DNA from 2 places in the Nocardia sp. NPDC051030 genome. Region 2 is predicted to be linked to the other one. Evidence: riboswitches for the same ligand, from Rfam matches in the RefSeq annotation. Region 2 holds a riboswitch; the other holds the start of a gene.
The links. A riboswitch is a leader RNA that binds a small molecule or an ion and turns the genes downstream of it on or off. The one in region 2 is predicted to bind cobalamin.

Region 1: it holds a riboswitch for cobalamin, as region 2 does, so the genes downstream of both, AB0N05_RS29100 (CbtB-domain containing protein) here and metE (5-methyltetrahydropteroyltriglutamate--homocysteine S-methyltransferase) in region 2, are expected to answer to the same signal.

Annotation. Positions count from the first base shown of each region.
Region 1 covers NZ_JBFBCD010000009.1:251,205-258,022, forward strand. Annotated here, with positions in the region: gene AB0N05_RS29090 (DUF418 domain-containing protein) at 1-703, shown strand, start outside; gene AB0N05_RS29095 (CbtA family protein) at 672-1,457, opposite strand; gene AB0N05_RS29100 (CbtB-domain containing protein) at 1,448-1,642, opposite strand; cobalamin riboswitch at 1,674-1,827, opposite strand; gene AB0N05_RS29105 (antibiotic biosynthesis monooxygenase) at 1,849-2,160, opposite strand; gene AB0N05_RS29110 (alpha/beta hydrolase) at 2,192-2,935, shown strand; gene AB0N05_RS29115 (acyl-CoA dehydrogenase) at 3,014-4,186, shown strand; gene AB0N05_RS29120 (enoyl-CoA hydratase-related protein) at 4,267-5,079, shown strand; gene AB0N05_RS29125 (DUF4190 domain-containing protein) at 5,150-5,428, opposite strand; gene rlmB (23S rRNA (guanosine(2251)-2'-O)-methyltransferase RlmB) at 5,527-6,510, opposite strand; gene cysS (cysteine--tRNA ligase) at 6,656-6,818, opposite strand, start outside.
Region 2 covers NZ_JBFBCD010000002.1:184,433-191,250, forward strand. Annotated here, with positions in the region: gene metE (5-methyltetrahydropteroyltriglutamate--homocysteine S-methyltransferase) at 1-1,700, opposite strand, end outside; cobalamin riboswitch at 1,847-2,029, opposite strand; gene AB0N05_RS05360 (pyruvate carboxylase) at 2,322-5,726, shown strand; gene AB0N05_RS05365 (hypothetical protein) at 5,747-6,034, shown strand; gene AB0N05_RS05370 (RsmD family RNA methyltransferase) at 6,031-6,678, shown strand; gene coaD (pantetheine-phosphate adenylyltransferase) at 6,698-6,818, shown strand, end outside.

The DNA of each region.
Region 1 (6,818 bases), on a different contig from region 2:
GGTGATCACCGGCACCTATCCGGTGCTGACGTGGATGCCGTTCGTGCTCGCCGGAATGGCCTTGGGGCGGCTCGACATCCGCTCACTCTGGTGGGTTCAGGTGGCCGGTGCGGGCGCTCTCCTCACCGTTCTCGGCTACGGCGGATCATGGCTGATGCAGAATCCGTTCGGTGGACGAGCGCAATTGATCGCACAATTGCGACAGACTTTGACCGAATCGGGTGACCCCGATGACGTTCTGCGCCAAGTCAATCTGGGGGAGATCGTCGACTCGGTCGGTTTCGGTGCGGTGCCTACCGGCAACTGGTGGTGGCTGACCGTCGACTCTCCGCACAGCGGCACCCCGTTCGAAGTGATCGGCTCGACGGGGGTGGCATTCCTGGTGATCGGCGTCCTGCTGGCCATCACCCCGCGCGCGGTGATCCCCTTGCGATCCTTGATCTCCGCCGGTTCCTGCGCACTGACCCTCTACATCGGGCAGGTGGTGGCGCTCGGCGTGCTGGTGCCGATGCCGGATCCGGACGCGACCTCATTGCCCGGCGGGATACACGGGCCTTCCTGGTGGCTACTGGCGCTCCTGGTCTTCGGCTCGCTGACCCTGGCGACCCTGTGGCGCAGCGTATTCCGCCGCGGTCCGGCGGAGTGGCTGCTGCACAGGGTCACCGGCGGCATTACGCGACGGCTGGTACCCGATCGCGGCTAGCGAATTCCGTCAGCGCGGCATAGGCGAGGCCGAGAACCAGCCATAGCGTGGCGGTTTCGGCCAGCGACGCCGCCCGGAACTGCCACAGCAGGGTGGCCGGGAAGTCGGACTTCACCTCATTGATGCCCGGCAGCAGGATGTATCCGGCGGCGGTCACGAGGAGGAAGGCCGCCACCGCGCCGATCAGGCGCACGGTGCTCAGTTGGGTGCGCAACAGCTTGAAGACGTAGACGCCGGTGCCGACGGCCGCGAAGCCGAGCAGCACCACCGCGAGCCACAGCCAGGTGCGCTGATTGATGGTGTCCGGATCGCCCACCGCGGGCGGGTTGGCCGGGTACTTGAAGAACGGCACCGCGACGATCGCCAGCCAGCCACCGGCGGCCAGCCCGAGAGCGAGCTTGGGACCGGAGAGCGTGGTGTAGCGGCGCGCCCAATGGGCGACCATGCCGAGCACGGCGCCGATGGCGAGACCGAACAGGCCGAGCGCCAGGAATTGACCGGCCTTCTGACCGGTCCGGCTGACCAGGGGTTCTTCCTCATCGCCGTGCGAATGTCCGCCCGCCGCAGCGGATTCGGCGTGCTCGTGAGCCTGGGACTGGGATTCCTCGATGGCGATCGCCGCATTGATCTTGGATTCACCGATGGTGAAACCCACTGTCGCGGCCAGCAGACCGGCGATGAGGCCGGCCAGCAGGCCGCGCAGCAGCAGCGTCTTGAGCGAACCCGTCAAACCTGGGGATTCGTTCAGTGGCACGGAACACCCAGCAGGTGACGTCCGTCGTGCATGAGCTCGTGCATGTACATGCCGCTGCGCGAGATCGCGCCCTGATCGAAGCCGACCAGGTACAGCGTGAGCAGTGCGAGAAGAACGACTCCGGCGGAAATCAGCAGCGCCTTCAGCGCGTCATCACTCCGGCTGGGATTGTGGACGATGGCCATTCGAGCCTCCTTCAGGGATTTCGCGTCCCCGTCGAAACGGTTGCGACGGTGCCGGTGTCTGGCTCTCCCGGCACCCACCCATGAGGTCAGTGCTTGGAAACAGTGGCGCGACCGCCCCGGACTTTCACCGGGTTACCGCGTCACCGTCGCTACTTGCAACTCGAACTGTGACAGGTCCATTGGCCCTGCGTCAACACATGGCCTGATCAGGCGTTCTTACCCTGAACGTCCAGGACGACCTCGAACTCCAGCAGTGACGCGCCCGTGGACACGGGCTTGCGGGCCTCGCCGGAGTGCGCTTCGCGGGCCGGGCCGTCGCGCCAGGCCTCGAAGGACCCCTCGGAATCCCACTGGGTGACAACGAAATACCGAGTGTCGCCGGACACCGGGCGGAGCAGCTGGAAGCCGAGAAAACCGGGGGAGTTCTCGACCGCGTGCGCACGCGCCGCGAAGCGCTTCTCCAGCTCGGGGCCGGAGCCCTCGGGAACCTCGATTGCGTTGATCTTGACGACTGCCATGGTGTCGAGGCTACCTCGCTAGATTGGGGGCGTGTTGTACGACGAAGGCGGCAGCGGCACGCCGATTCTGCTGCTGCACGGACTGATGGGCAGCGCCCGCACCTGGCGGGCGCAACTGGACTGGCTGCGCGAATTCGGACATGTCCACACCTTCGACGCGGCGGGGCACGGACGTCCCGCGCCGCAGGAGCTGACCACCGAAGCCTTTGTCGCCGATCTCGCCGCGGCCACGTCGGGAATCACCGAACCGATGGTGGTGATCGGGCATTCGATGGGCGGGCTGCACGGGTGGATGTTCACCGCCGCGCATCCGGAGCGGGTGCGGGCGCTCGTGGTCGAGGATATGGCTCCGGACTTCCAGGGGCGTACGGCCGAGAATTGGGCGGCCGTGATCGGGGCTTGGCCGCAACCGTTTCCGGACGAGGCGGCGGTGCTGGAGTTCTTCGGGCCGGTCGCCGGTCGCTACTTTCTCGACTCGTTCCTGCGCGGACCGGACGGGTACCGCCTGCACGGCGAGGTTCCGACCTTCCGGGATATTTCCGAGGAGTGGGGGACCCGGGATTTCTGGACGCAGTGGAAGTCCCTCACCGTTCCGGCGCTGCTGCTCGAGGGCGAGCACACCATCACCCCGGCCGGGCAGATGCGGGAGATGGCGCGGGTGCATCCCGACGCGCGGCATGTGGTCATCCCCGAGGCGGGTCACCTCGTACACGACGATCAACCGGCCGCCTACCGGGCCGAAGTCGAGGCGTTCCTGCACCGCGTCCTCGTTTGATGGCGGGTGCCTTCAGTCCCTTCTGTGTGGCGTCGTATGCTCGGCTCGCACGCACTCCGGAATGAATGGTGACCAACGATGATCGACTTCACGATTCCTGCCGAACTCGCCGCCGAGCGCGATCGGGTTCGCGCCTTCGTCGCCGACAAGATCGTCCCCTACGAGCGTGATCCGCGGCTGACCGCGCACGGCCCGAACGACGAATTGCGCCAGGAACTGGTCGAATTGGCGCGCGCGGAGAAGCTGCTGACCATCCAGGCCCCCGTGGAACTGGGTGGACGCGGCCTGACCCACGTCGAGCAGGCCGTGCTGTACGAGGCCGCGGGATGGTCCACCCTCGGCCCGGTCGCCATGAACTGCGCCGCCCCCGATGAGGGCAATATGTTCCTGCTCTCCAAGGTCGCGAATCCGGAGCAGACCGAGCGCTTCCTGCAACCGGTCATCGACGGCCACCACCGTTCGGTCTTCGCCATGACTGAGCCGGGCGGTGCGGGCTCCGACCCGAACCAGCTGGCCACCGAGGCCACCTTCGACGGCGAGAACTTCACCATCAATGGCCGCAAATGGCTCATCACCGGCGCGGACGGCGCGAAGGTGTGGATCATCATGGCCAAGCTGGCCGACAACCCGCACCTGCCCGCGGGCCCGACGCTGTTCCTCTGCGACGGGGACCAGCCCGGCATTGTCATCGAACGCATCATGAACACGATGGACCGCAATTACGTCGGCGGCCACGCGGTGGTGAACTTTGACAATCTGGTGCTGCCCAAGGACTCCGTGCTCGGCGAGACCGGCCAGGCCCTGCGCTACGCCCAGCTCCGGCTGGCCCCGGCCCGCCTCACCCACTGCATGCGCTGGCTCGGCGCGGCCGAGCGCGCCCAGTCCATCGCGATCGATTACGCCAAGACCCGCACCGCCTTCGGCAAGCCGATCGGCGAGCACCAGGGCGTCTCATTCATGTTGGCGGACAATGAAATCGCCCTGCATCAGTGCCGCCTCACCATCTGGCACGCCTGCTGGCTCATGGATCAGGGCGAGAAGGCCCGCCACGAGAGCTCCATCGCCAAGTCCTACGTCTCCGAGGAACTGTTCAAGGTCGCCGACCGCTGCGTCCAGGTCCTCGGCGGAATCGGCATCAGCGACGAAACCGTCGTCGAAATGATCTTCCGCGACATGCGCGCCTTCCGCCTCTACGACGGCCCCACCGAGGTCCACAAGTACGCTATCGGCCGCAAGATCCTTCGCGGATAACCCTCTATTTCCCGGCGGTTCGGGAGCGAAGCCGCAGACAGTGGGGCATCGAGCCGCCGGGGTAGCTAGGATTCGGGGCCATGAGTTCGGAATTGCACGTCGATGTCTCAGGCGGAGTCGCCGTGCTCACGCTTAACCGGCCCGCGCAGCAGAATGCGCTCACCCCCGCGATGGCTTCGGAACTCGGTGCGGCACTACGCCGCTGCGATACCGATGACGCCATCGGGGCGATCGTGCTGACCGGTACGCCGCCCGCCTTCTGTGCGGGCGCGGACCTGTCGCTAAAAATCGGTGAGGTGAACGGCTGTATCGACCCGCCGCCGTTCAAGATCCGCAAACCGGTCATCGCCGCGGTGAACGGGCACGCCGTCGGCGTAGGCCTGGAACTCGCCCTCCAATGCGATCTGCGCTATTTCGCCCGCGATGCCGTGTATGGCCTGAATCAGGTCCGCCGCGGCGCAATCGCGGGCGGCTACGCCCACTGGACCCTGCCCCGCCTGATCGGCAGCGCCAATGCCGCCGACCTCCTCCTCACCGGCCGCACCTTCGACGGCGACGAGGCCCGCGCCCTCGGCGTAGCCAATGCCTGCCTGCACGCGGGCGAAGTCCTCCCCACCGCCCTCGAAATAGCCCACGACATAGCCCACGGCGCGGCCCCCCTCCCGGTGGCCCTGTCGAAGCGCCTCCTCTGGGAAGCCCCCACCATGACCCCGGAAACCGTGGGCCGCTTGGAAACCGAACTCAATGACTTCGTAGCCAAGAGCGCCGACGGTGGCGAGGGCGTAGCCGCCCTCAAGGACCGCCGCCCACCCAAGTGGACCGGCAGCGTCAGCGGCGAATGGCCCGCCTGGGACGCCGTCACCGAGGGTGAGCGCCGAGCAGGACTCGACTAGTCCTTGGGGGTTCCGGGGCGAAGCCCCCGAGACTCCGCGTCAGCGGTTTTCTCCCTGAGAGCTCTGCGAGTCAGGCTCGCCCGCCGATCGCGATCAGGACGAAGAGGATCGCCATGCAGATCATGAGGATGGTGCCGACGATCCCGAGGATGTAGCCGACCATCGCCTGGACCCGGCCGCCGAAGGCCCCGCCGGACGCGTCGATCTCATTGAGCGCGCGCCGCCCGAGCACCCAAGCCACCGGCCCCAGCGCGCCACAGCAGAACACGCTCAGCGCCCCGAGTAGCAGTACCGCCGTCGCATGCTCGTGCTCGACGGGGGAGCCGATGGGCTGCTCAGGGATGACCACCGCCCGAGTTTACGGTCGGATGCCGCCACCCGGCAGGCTGACGCGCGGACTTTGCCTGCGCCAGTACCGGATTGCGGCGAACGGGACCTCGAGCGAACTCAGCCGCGACGCTGGCGAGCGACCTCGGCGAGCACCACACCGGCGGCGACGGAGGCGTTCAGCGATTCGACCGGACCGGCCATCGGAATGCTCAGGATGGCATCGCAGTTCTCCCGGACCAGGCGCGATAGCCCCTTGCCCTCGGAGCCGACCACGATGACCGTCGGTGCGCTGCCGTCGAATTGGTCGAGGGTGGTGTCGCCGCCCGCGTCCAGTCCGACGATCTGGAAGCCCTTATTGGCCCAATCCTTCAGCGTACGAGTGAGATTGGTGGCCCGCGCGACGGGAAGCCGCGCCGCGGCACCGGCGCTGGTGCGCCATGCGACGGCGGTCACGCTGGCGCTGCGGCGCTGCGGAATCACCACGCCGTGCCCGCCGAACGCGGACACCGAGCGAATGACCGCACCCAGGTTGCGCGGATCGGTGATGTTGTCCAGCGCGACCAGCAGCGCGGGTTCGGCGGAGCTGCGGACCTTCTCGACCAGATCGTCCGGATGCGCGTAGCGGTACGGCGGCACCTGCAGGGCCAAGCCCTGGTGCATGCCATTGCTGCTCATCTTGTCCAGGTCGGTGCGCGGCAGTTCCAGGATCGAGATGCCGAGATCGGCGGCGATCTTCACCGATTCGGTGAGCCGGTCGTCGTTCTCGGTGCCCACGGCGACGTACAGCGCGGTGGCCGGAACCCCGGCGCGCAGGCACTCCACCACCGGGTTGCGGCCGAGCACCAGCTCCGGGCCCTCATTGTCCTTGCGGCCCGCGATCGGCCGTCCGGCATTGCGGCTGCGGGCATTGGCGGTGGCGTTCTCCGCCTTGGCCTTGGCCTTCGCGCGCTTGGCGGCCGGATGATAGGTGCGCTCCTCGGCCTTCGGCGTCGCGCCGCGGGCCTCGAGCCCGCGGCGGCGCACGCCACCGGACCCGACGGTCTGCCCCTTCTTGCTGCCCGTCTTGCGCGTCGCGCCGCGTCGCTGTGAATTGCCTGCCATCACTTCGCCTTCCGTGTCATGTGGGAACCCAGCACCCGGCCGGCCGCGCGGTTGTCCCGCGACCGGTCGATCATGCGGAATACCCGCATCCGGTCGGCGCAGCTGATGGCTGCGCCTGCATTGCCCCTAGCTCTTGTAGGGTCGCTCACCGTTTTTCCTTGGTGAGCGACCATTCCGGTCCATTCGGAGTATCGGTCACTTCCACGCCGGCCGCCTTGAGCCGGTCGCGCACCGCATCGGCCCCGGCCCAGTCCTTGGCGGCCCGGGCCTCTTGGCGGCGTTGCAGTTCCGCATTGATGAGCACATCG
Region 2 (6,818 bases):
ACGAAGGACCAGGCGAGGATGGTGACGGGACCGGTGAGCATGGCCTTGACCGGCTTATCGGTCAGCGACTGGGCGTAGCCGACCCACTCCACCGTCATCGGATTCGGCCGCGCCACATCGCCGTACAGGATCGGCGGGCGGACGCAGCGGGTGCCGTAGGACTGCACCCAGCCATTGGCGGTGGCGAAGAAGCCGTCCAGTTGTTCGGCGAAGTACTGCACCATGTCATTGCGTTCCGGCTCGCCGTGCACCAGCACATCGAGGCCCAGCTTCTCCTGCAGCGCAATCACTTCGGCGATCTCGGCGCGCATCCGGTCGTCGTATTGCGCGGCCGTGATATCGCCCTTGACCAGTGCCGCGCGATCCCTGCGAATGGCGGGAGTCTGCGGATAGGAGCCGATGGTGGTGGTCGGCAGCAGCGGCAGCGGCAGTCGTTCCTGTTGCAGCACACGGCGTTCCGCGGCGGGCAGGCGGTGGGTGGCGTCCTCGCCCAGCGCGGCCAGGCGGGCGTGCACGGTGTCATTGCGCAGCCGGGCATCGGTGGCCCGGGTCGCGAGTGCCGCACGGGCGGTGGCCAATTCGTCGGCGACCGCGTCGGTGCCCTCGTTCAGCGCGGTGGCGAGCACCCGCACCTCGACCACCTTCTCGACCCCGAAGGCGAGCCAGGACCGCAACGTCGGCTCCACCGCGGCCTCGGCATCGAGCGAATACGGCACGTGCAGCAGCGAACTGGAGGTCGACACCGCGAGCGCGCCGGTGCCCCCGAGCAGCGTGCCCAGGGTGCTCAGCGCGTGATCGAGGTCGGTCCGCCACACATTGCGGCCGTCCACCACGCCCGCCACGACGAGCTTGTTCGCCAGCGCGGGGACCGCGGCGACCTCATCGACCGTCGTTCCGGCCGTGAAGTCCAGCGCCACACCCTCGATCGCGGTGGAAGCCAGCACCGGCAGCGCCGCCCCCGGCCGCCCGAAGTAGGTGGCGACCAGAATGGCGGGTCGGTCCGTGGCCGCCGACAGTTCGCCGTACACCTGCTCGGCCAGCGTCAACTCGACCTCGGTGAGATCGGTGACCAGCACCGGCTCATCGATCTGCACCCACTGCGCGCCCGCTTCGGCCAACTGCCGCAACAGTTCCCGATACAGCGGCAGCAGTTCGTTCAGGCGGCGCAGCGGATTGCGCTCGGCGGCATCCTTGGCCAGCTTCAGGAAGGTGAGCGGGCCGATGACCACGGGACGCGCGGGCACCCCGAGACTGATCGCCTCACGCAGTTCGCCGAGCAGTTTCGAGGAGTCCAGCGTGAACTCGGTGTCCGGACCCAGCTCCGGCACCAGATAGTGATAGTTGGTGTCGAACCACTTCGTCATTTCCAGCGGTTCGACGGTGTCCGTGCCGCGGGCGGCCGCGAAATAGCGGTCCAGCGGATCGGCGATTCCGGCCACCCGGGACGGCAGCGCGCCGAACATGGCCGCGGTATCGAGCATCTGGTCGTAATGGGAGAAGGTGCCGACGGGCACCGAATCCAATCCGGCCGCCGCGAGCGCGGTCAGGTGTGCGATGCGCAGATCCCGGCCGATGGCATGCAGCTCATCGGCGCCGATGCGGCCCGCCCAGTAGGACTCGATGGCGCGCTTGAGTTCGCGCTTCGGGCCGATGCGGGGAATGCCCAGCACGGTTGCGGTGAAGGGGGAAAGGTTTGTCACGGCTGTGCTCCAGTTTTCCGAACTCCACTGGCCGCCGCCCACCGGTGAACGGAGACAGGGCAGCCCGGGCTCACCGCATCCACGGTACGCAGGAACACGCCTCTGGTCCCGTCCACCCAATCCACGAGGCGGAGACCGCCGGATACGGCGTACCCGGCGCATTCGGCAGGTATTCGGACTCGCGGGCTCCGGCCTGATCGGCCGACCTACTGGCCGTCGCTTCCCAGGCTCATGCCCAGTGCTGATGACGGCGGTCGTTCCTGCTTACCGCTGCGGGACAGTTCCGGATTTCCACCGGATTCCCTCTCACCGGAGCGCGCATCACTGCGTGGACCGGCTTCGACGCACGGCGCGAAATCCAGGACGGGCATCACGCCGGGCGAACCGACTGCATGGGTGAGCATATCGGCATACCGGATCCGGTCCGCCCGCGCGGGAGTGGTCGATATGACCGCTTAGCAAGTCGGCGAATGCGATGCCCAGGTCGCGGCCCTCCTCACCGAAGCACATGTGACCAGGTGATGAACACAAATTCGCAAGGAGCGGGGGTGTGACTGTGAAGATTGCTGCGAACCCGACTTCGATGCCCGTTCTGTATCCGGGGGCAGGTACCTTAGGCAAATGTTCTCCAAAGTCCTGGTCGCCAACCGCGGCGAGATCGCCATTCGCGCATTCCGCGCGGCCTACGAACTCGGCATCGGCACGGTCGCGGTGTTTCCTTACGAGGACCGCAACTCCGTTCACCGGTTGAAGGCCGACGAGGCGTACCAGATCGGCGAACCCGGACATCCGGTACGGGCGTACCTGTCCATTGAGGGGATCATCGAGGCGGCCAAATCCGCGGGCGCGGACGCTGTCTACCCCGGTTACGGTTTTCTTTCCGAGAACCCGGATCTGGCGGCGGCCTGTGCGGCGGAAGGCATTACGTTCATCGGCCCCACCTCGCAGGTGCTGGAGCTGACCGGTAACAAGGCGCGCGCCATTGCCGCGGCCAGGGCGGCCGGACTGCCGGTGCTGGCGTCGAGCGAGCCGTCCTCGGATGTGGACGAGTTGGTGGCGGCCTCTACGAGCATGCAGTTCCCGATCTTCGTCAAGGCCGTCGCCGGTGGCGGTGGCCGCGGCATGCGCCGCGTCGCCGATCGCGCGCAGCTGCGCGAATCTATCGAAGCCGCGGCGCGCGAGGCGGAATCGGCCTTCGGCGATCCGACCGTGTTCCTGGAGCAGGCGGTCATCAACCCCCGCCACATCGAGGTGCAGATCCTCGCCGATCAACATGGCAATGTGATCCACCTGTTCGAGCGCGACTGCTCGCTGCAGCGGCGGCATCAGAAGGTCATCGAGCTGGCCCCCGCGCCGAACCTGGATCCCGCACTGCGCGACCGCATTTGCGCCGACGCCGTGGCCTTCGCCAAGCAGATCGGCTACAGCTGCGCGGGCACGGTGGAGTTCCTGCTGGATGAGCGTGGCCAGCACGTGTTCATCGAGATGAATCCGCGAATCCAGGTGGAGCACACGGTGACCGAGGAGATCACCGATGTCGACCTGGTGCAGTCGCAGATGCGCATTGCCGCCGGGGAGAGCCTGGAAGACCTTGGCCTGAGCCAGGATTCGATCCACATCCGGGGTGCGGCCCTGCAATGCCGGATCACCACCGAGGACCCGGCCAATGGCTTCCGGCCCGACACCGGCCGCATTACCGGCTACCGTTCGCCGGGCGGCGCGGGCGTGCGCCTGGACGGTGGCGCGAATGTCGGCGCGGAGGTCGGGGCCTACTTCGACTCGATGCTGGTGAAGCTCACCTGCCGCGGGCGGGACCTGTCCACCGCGATCGCGCGGGCCCGCCGCGGTGTGGCCGAATTCCGTATTCGTGGCGTCACGACCAATATTCCGTTCCTGCTGGCGGTGCTGGATGATCCCGACTTCCGGGCCGGGCGCATCACCACGTCCTTCATCGATGAGCGCCCGCAGCTGCTCACGCTGAAGAGCTCCGCCGACCGCGGCACCAAGATCCTCAACTATCTGGCCGACGTCACCGTGAACAAGCCGCACGGCACCCGGCCCACCAAGCTGTACCCGCACGACAAGCTGCCCGCCCTGGACCTGAGCGTGCCGCCGCCGCCCGGCTCCCGGCAGCGCCTGCTGGCGCTGGGACCCGAGGGATTCGCCAAGGCGCTGCGCGAGCAGAAGGGTGTGGCGGTCACCGACACCACCTTCCGTGACGCGCACCAGTCGCTGCTCGCCACCCGGGTGCGCACCAATGGCCTGCTCGATGTGGCCGGGCATGTGGCGCGCACGACGCCGGAACTGCTGTCCATCGAATGCTGGGGCGGCGCAACCTATGACGTGGCGCTGCGTTTCCTGTTCGAGGACCCGTGGGAGCGCCTGGCCGCACTGCGCGAGGCGGTGCCGAACATCAACCTGCAGATGCTGCTGCGCGGCCGCAATACCGTCGGTTACACGCCGTACCCCGAAAAGGTCACGCGCGCATTCGTTTCCGAGGCCACCGCGACCGGTATCGACATCTTCCGCATCTTCGACGCGCTCAATAATGTCGATCAGATGCGCCCGGCCATCGACGCCGTGCGCGAAACCGGTACGGCCCTGGCCGAAGTCGCCATGAGCTACACCGGCGACCTGTCCGACCCGAACGAGAACCTCTACACCCTCGACTACTACCTCAAGCTCGCCGAGCAGATCGTCGAGGCCGGGGCGCACGTCATCGGCATCAAGGATATGGCGGGCCTGCTGCGCGCACCCGCCGCGCACACGCTGGTGACCGCGCTGCGCAGCAATTTCGATCTGCCGGTGCATGTACACACGCACGACACCCCCGGCGGTCAGCTCGCCACCTACCTGTCCGCGTGGATGGCCGGAGCCGATGCCGTGGACGGTGCGTCGGCACCCATGGCGGGCACCACCAGTCAGCCCGCGCTCTCGGCAATCGTTGCGGCGGCGGCGAATTCGCCGTATGACACCGGACTGGACCTGCAGGCCGTCTGCGACCTCGAGCCGTACTGGGAGGCTTTGCGAAAGGTCTACGCGCCCTTCGAATCCGGCCTGCCGGGCCCGACGGGCCGCGTCTACCACCACGAGATTCCGGGCGGCCAGCTCTCCAACCTGCGCCAGCAGGCCATCGCCCTCGGCCTCGGTGACCAGTTCGAAGAGGTCGAAGCCAAATACGCTGCGGCAGACCGCCTCCTGGGCCGCCTGGTCAAGGTCACACCCTCCTCCAAGGTGGTAGGCGACCTGGCCCTGTCCCTGGTCGGCTCCGGCGTGGACGTCGAGGACTTCGCGACCGATCCCGGCCGCTACGACATCCCCGACTCCGTAATCGGCTTCCTCCGTGGCGAACTCGGCACCCCCGCCGGTGGCTGGCCCGAGCCCTTCCGCAGCCGCGCCCTCGCCGGACGCGGCCCCGCCAAGCCCGAAACCCAGCTCACCGCCGAAGACGAGAAGGGCCTGAACGGCACCTCGGCAGAACGCCGCGCCACCCTCAACCGTCTCCTGTTCCCCGGCCCCACCGCCGAATTCCTCGCCCACCGCGAAAAGTTCGGCGACACCATGGGCTTGTCCGCCAATCAGTTCTTCTACGGCCTCCGCCACGACGAGGAACACCGAGTCCAACTCGAAAAGGGCGTAATCCTCCTCATCGGCCTCGAAGCCATCTCCGAGCCCGACGAACGCGGCATGCGCACGGTCATGTGCATCCTCAACGGCCAACTCCGCCCCATCACCGTCCGCGACCGCTCCATCGCCAGCGAAGTCCCGACAGCCGAAAAGGCCGACAAGACCAACGCAGGACACATCGCGGCCCCGTTCGCGGGTGTGGTGACCCTGGCTGTCTCCGAGGGCGACACCGTCGCGGCAGGCGACACCATCGGCACCATCGAAGCCATGAAGATGGAAGCCGCCATCACCGCCCCCCGCGCAGGCACCGTAAAGCGCGTAGCCATCAGCAAGGTCCAACAGGTCGAAGGCGGCGACCTCCTGGTAGAGGTTCGCCTCACGGAGGCCGCGGCCGAATGACCCCGAGCCTCGCTCGCTCAATGCCTCCTCAGCGGTCGCCTGCCTGGGAGGCCGCGCAGCTCGCCGCGGGAAGGAAGAATGCCGAGCGGCAGACCCCGCGCGGAATGCATACCAGCAGTGGTTGTTCGGCGGCGCACCAGCCGCTGACCGTCGTGGCGGCCACGCCCCCCGCCGATGAGCTCTCCCGGATGTGGATCGGCAGTTCTCGCCCGATGGCTGCGGCCGGATGCGCGATCATCCACCGCGGTGCGGTCGTGGATTCAGTGCTGCCGGATGCTTTCCCGCGAGGATGGGTGGTCGGCCGATGACGCGCATTGTCGCGGGGACGGCCGGTGGGCGGCGGCTGCGGGTGCCACCTGCCGGGACTCGGCCGACGTCCGATCGGGTCCGCGAGGCGTTGTTCAACCTGTTGGCGGCGCGGATGGATTTCGACGGCGCGCGGGTGCTCGATCTGTATGCGGGATCCGGTGCGCTCGGGTTGGAAGCGCTGTCTCGGGGTGCTTCGCGTGCGGTGCTGGTCGAGCAGGATCGTAAGGCGGCGAACATTATTCGCGGCAATATCGGGGATCTCGGGCTACCGGGGGCGGAGTTGCGGATGAACTCCGTTGCCTCGGTGCTCGGCCGGGCCGCGGTGAGCACCGGCGCGGGCAAGGGGCGGGCCGCATCCTCGGCGGGCGCGGCGGACTCGGTGATCGCCGGGGCGGCTTCGCCTGCGGGCGGTGCGTATGACCTGGTCTTCTCCGATCCGCCCTACGCACTGGATATTGCCGAGGTCCTTGCCGATCTGCGGGCGCTGGTCGAGGGCGGGTGGTTGCATGATGGGGCCATCGTCGTCGTCGAGCGGTCCACGCGGTCGCCTGAACTTGCCTGGCCGGAAGGGTTTTCGCCGCTCAAGTCGCGGACCTATGGGGAAACCCGGATTGACCTGGCCGAGTATGAGGCGGGGGACTGACTGCTGCTAGCGTCGGGCCATGGCAGGAGCACTGTGCCCGGGCTCTTTCGACCCGGTGACCCTTGGACATGTCGATGTGATCGCGCGGGCGGCGGCGCAGTTCGATGAAGTCGTCGTGACGGTGTCGGTGAACCCGAACA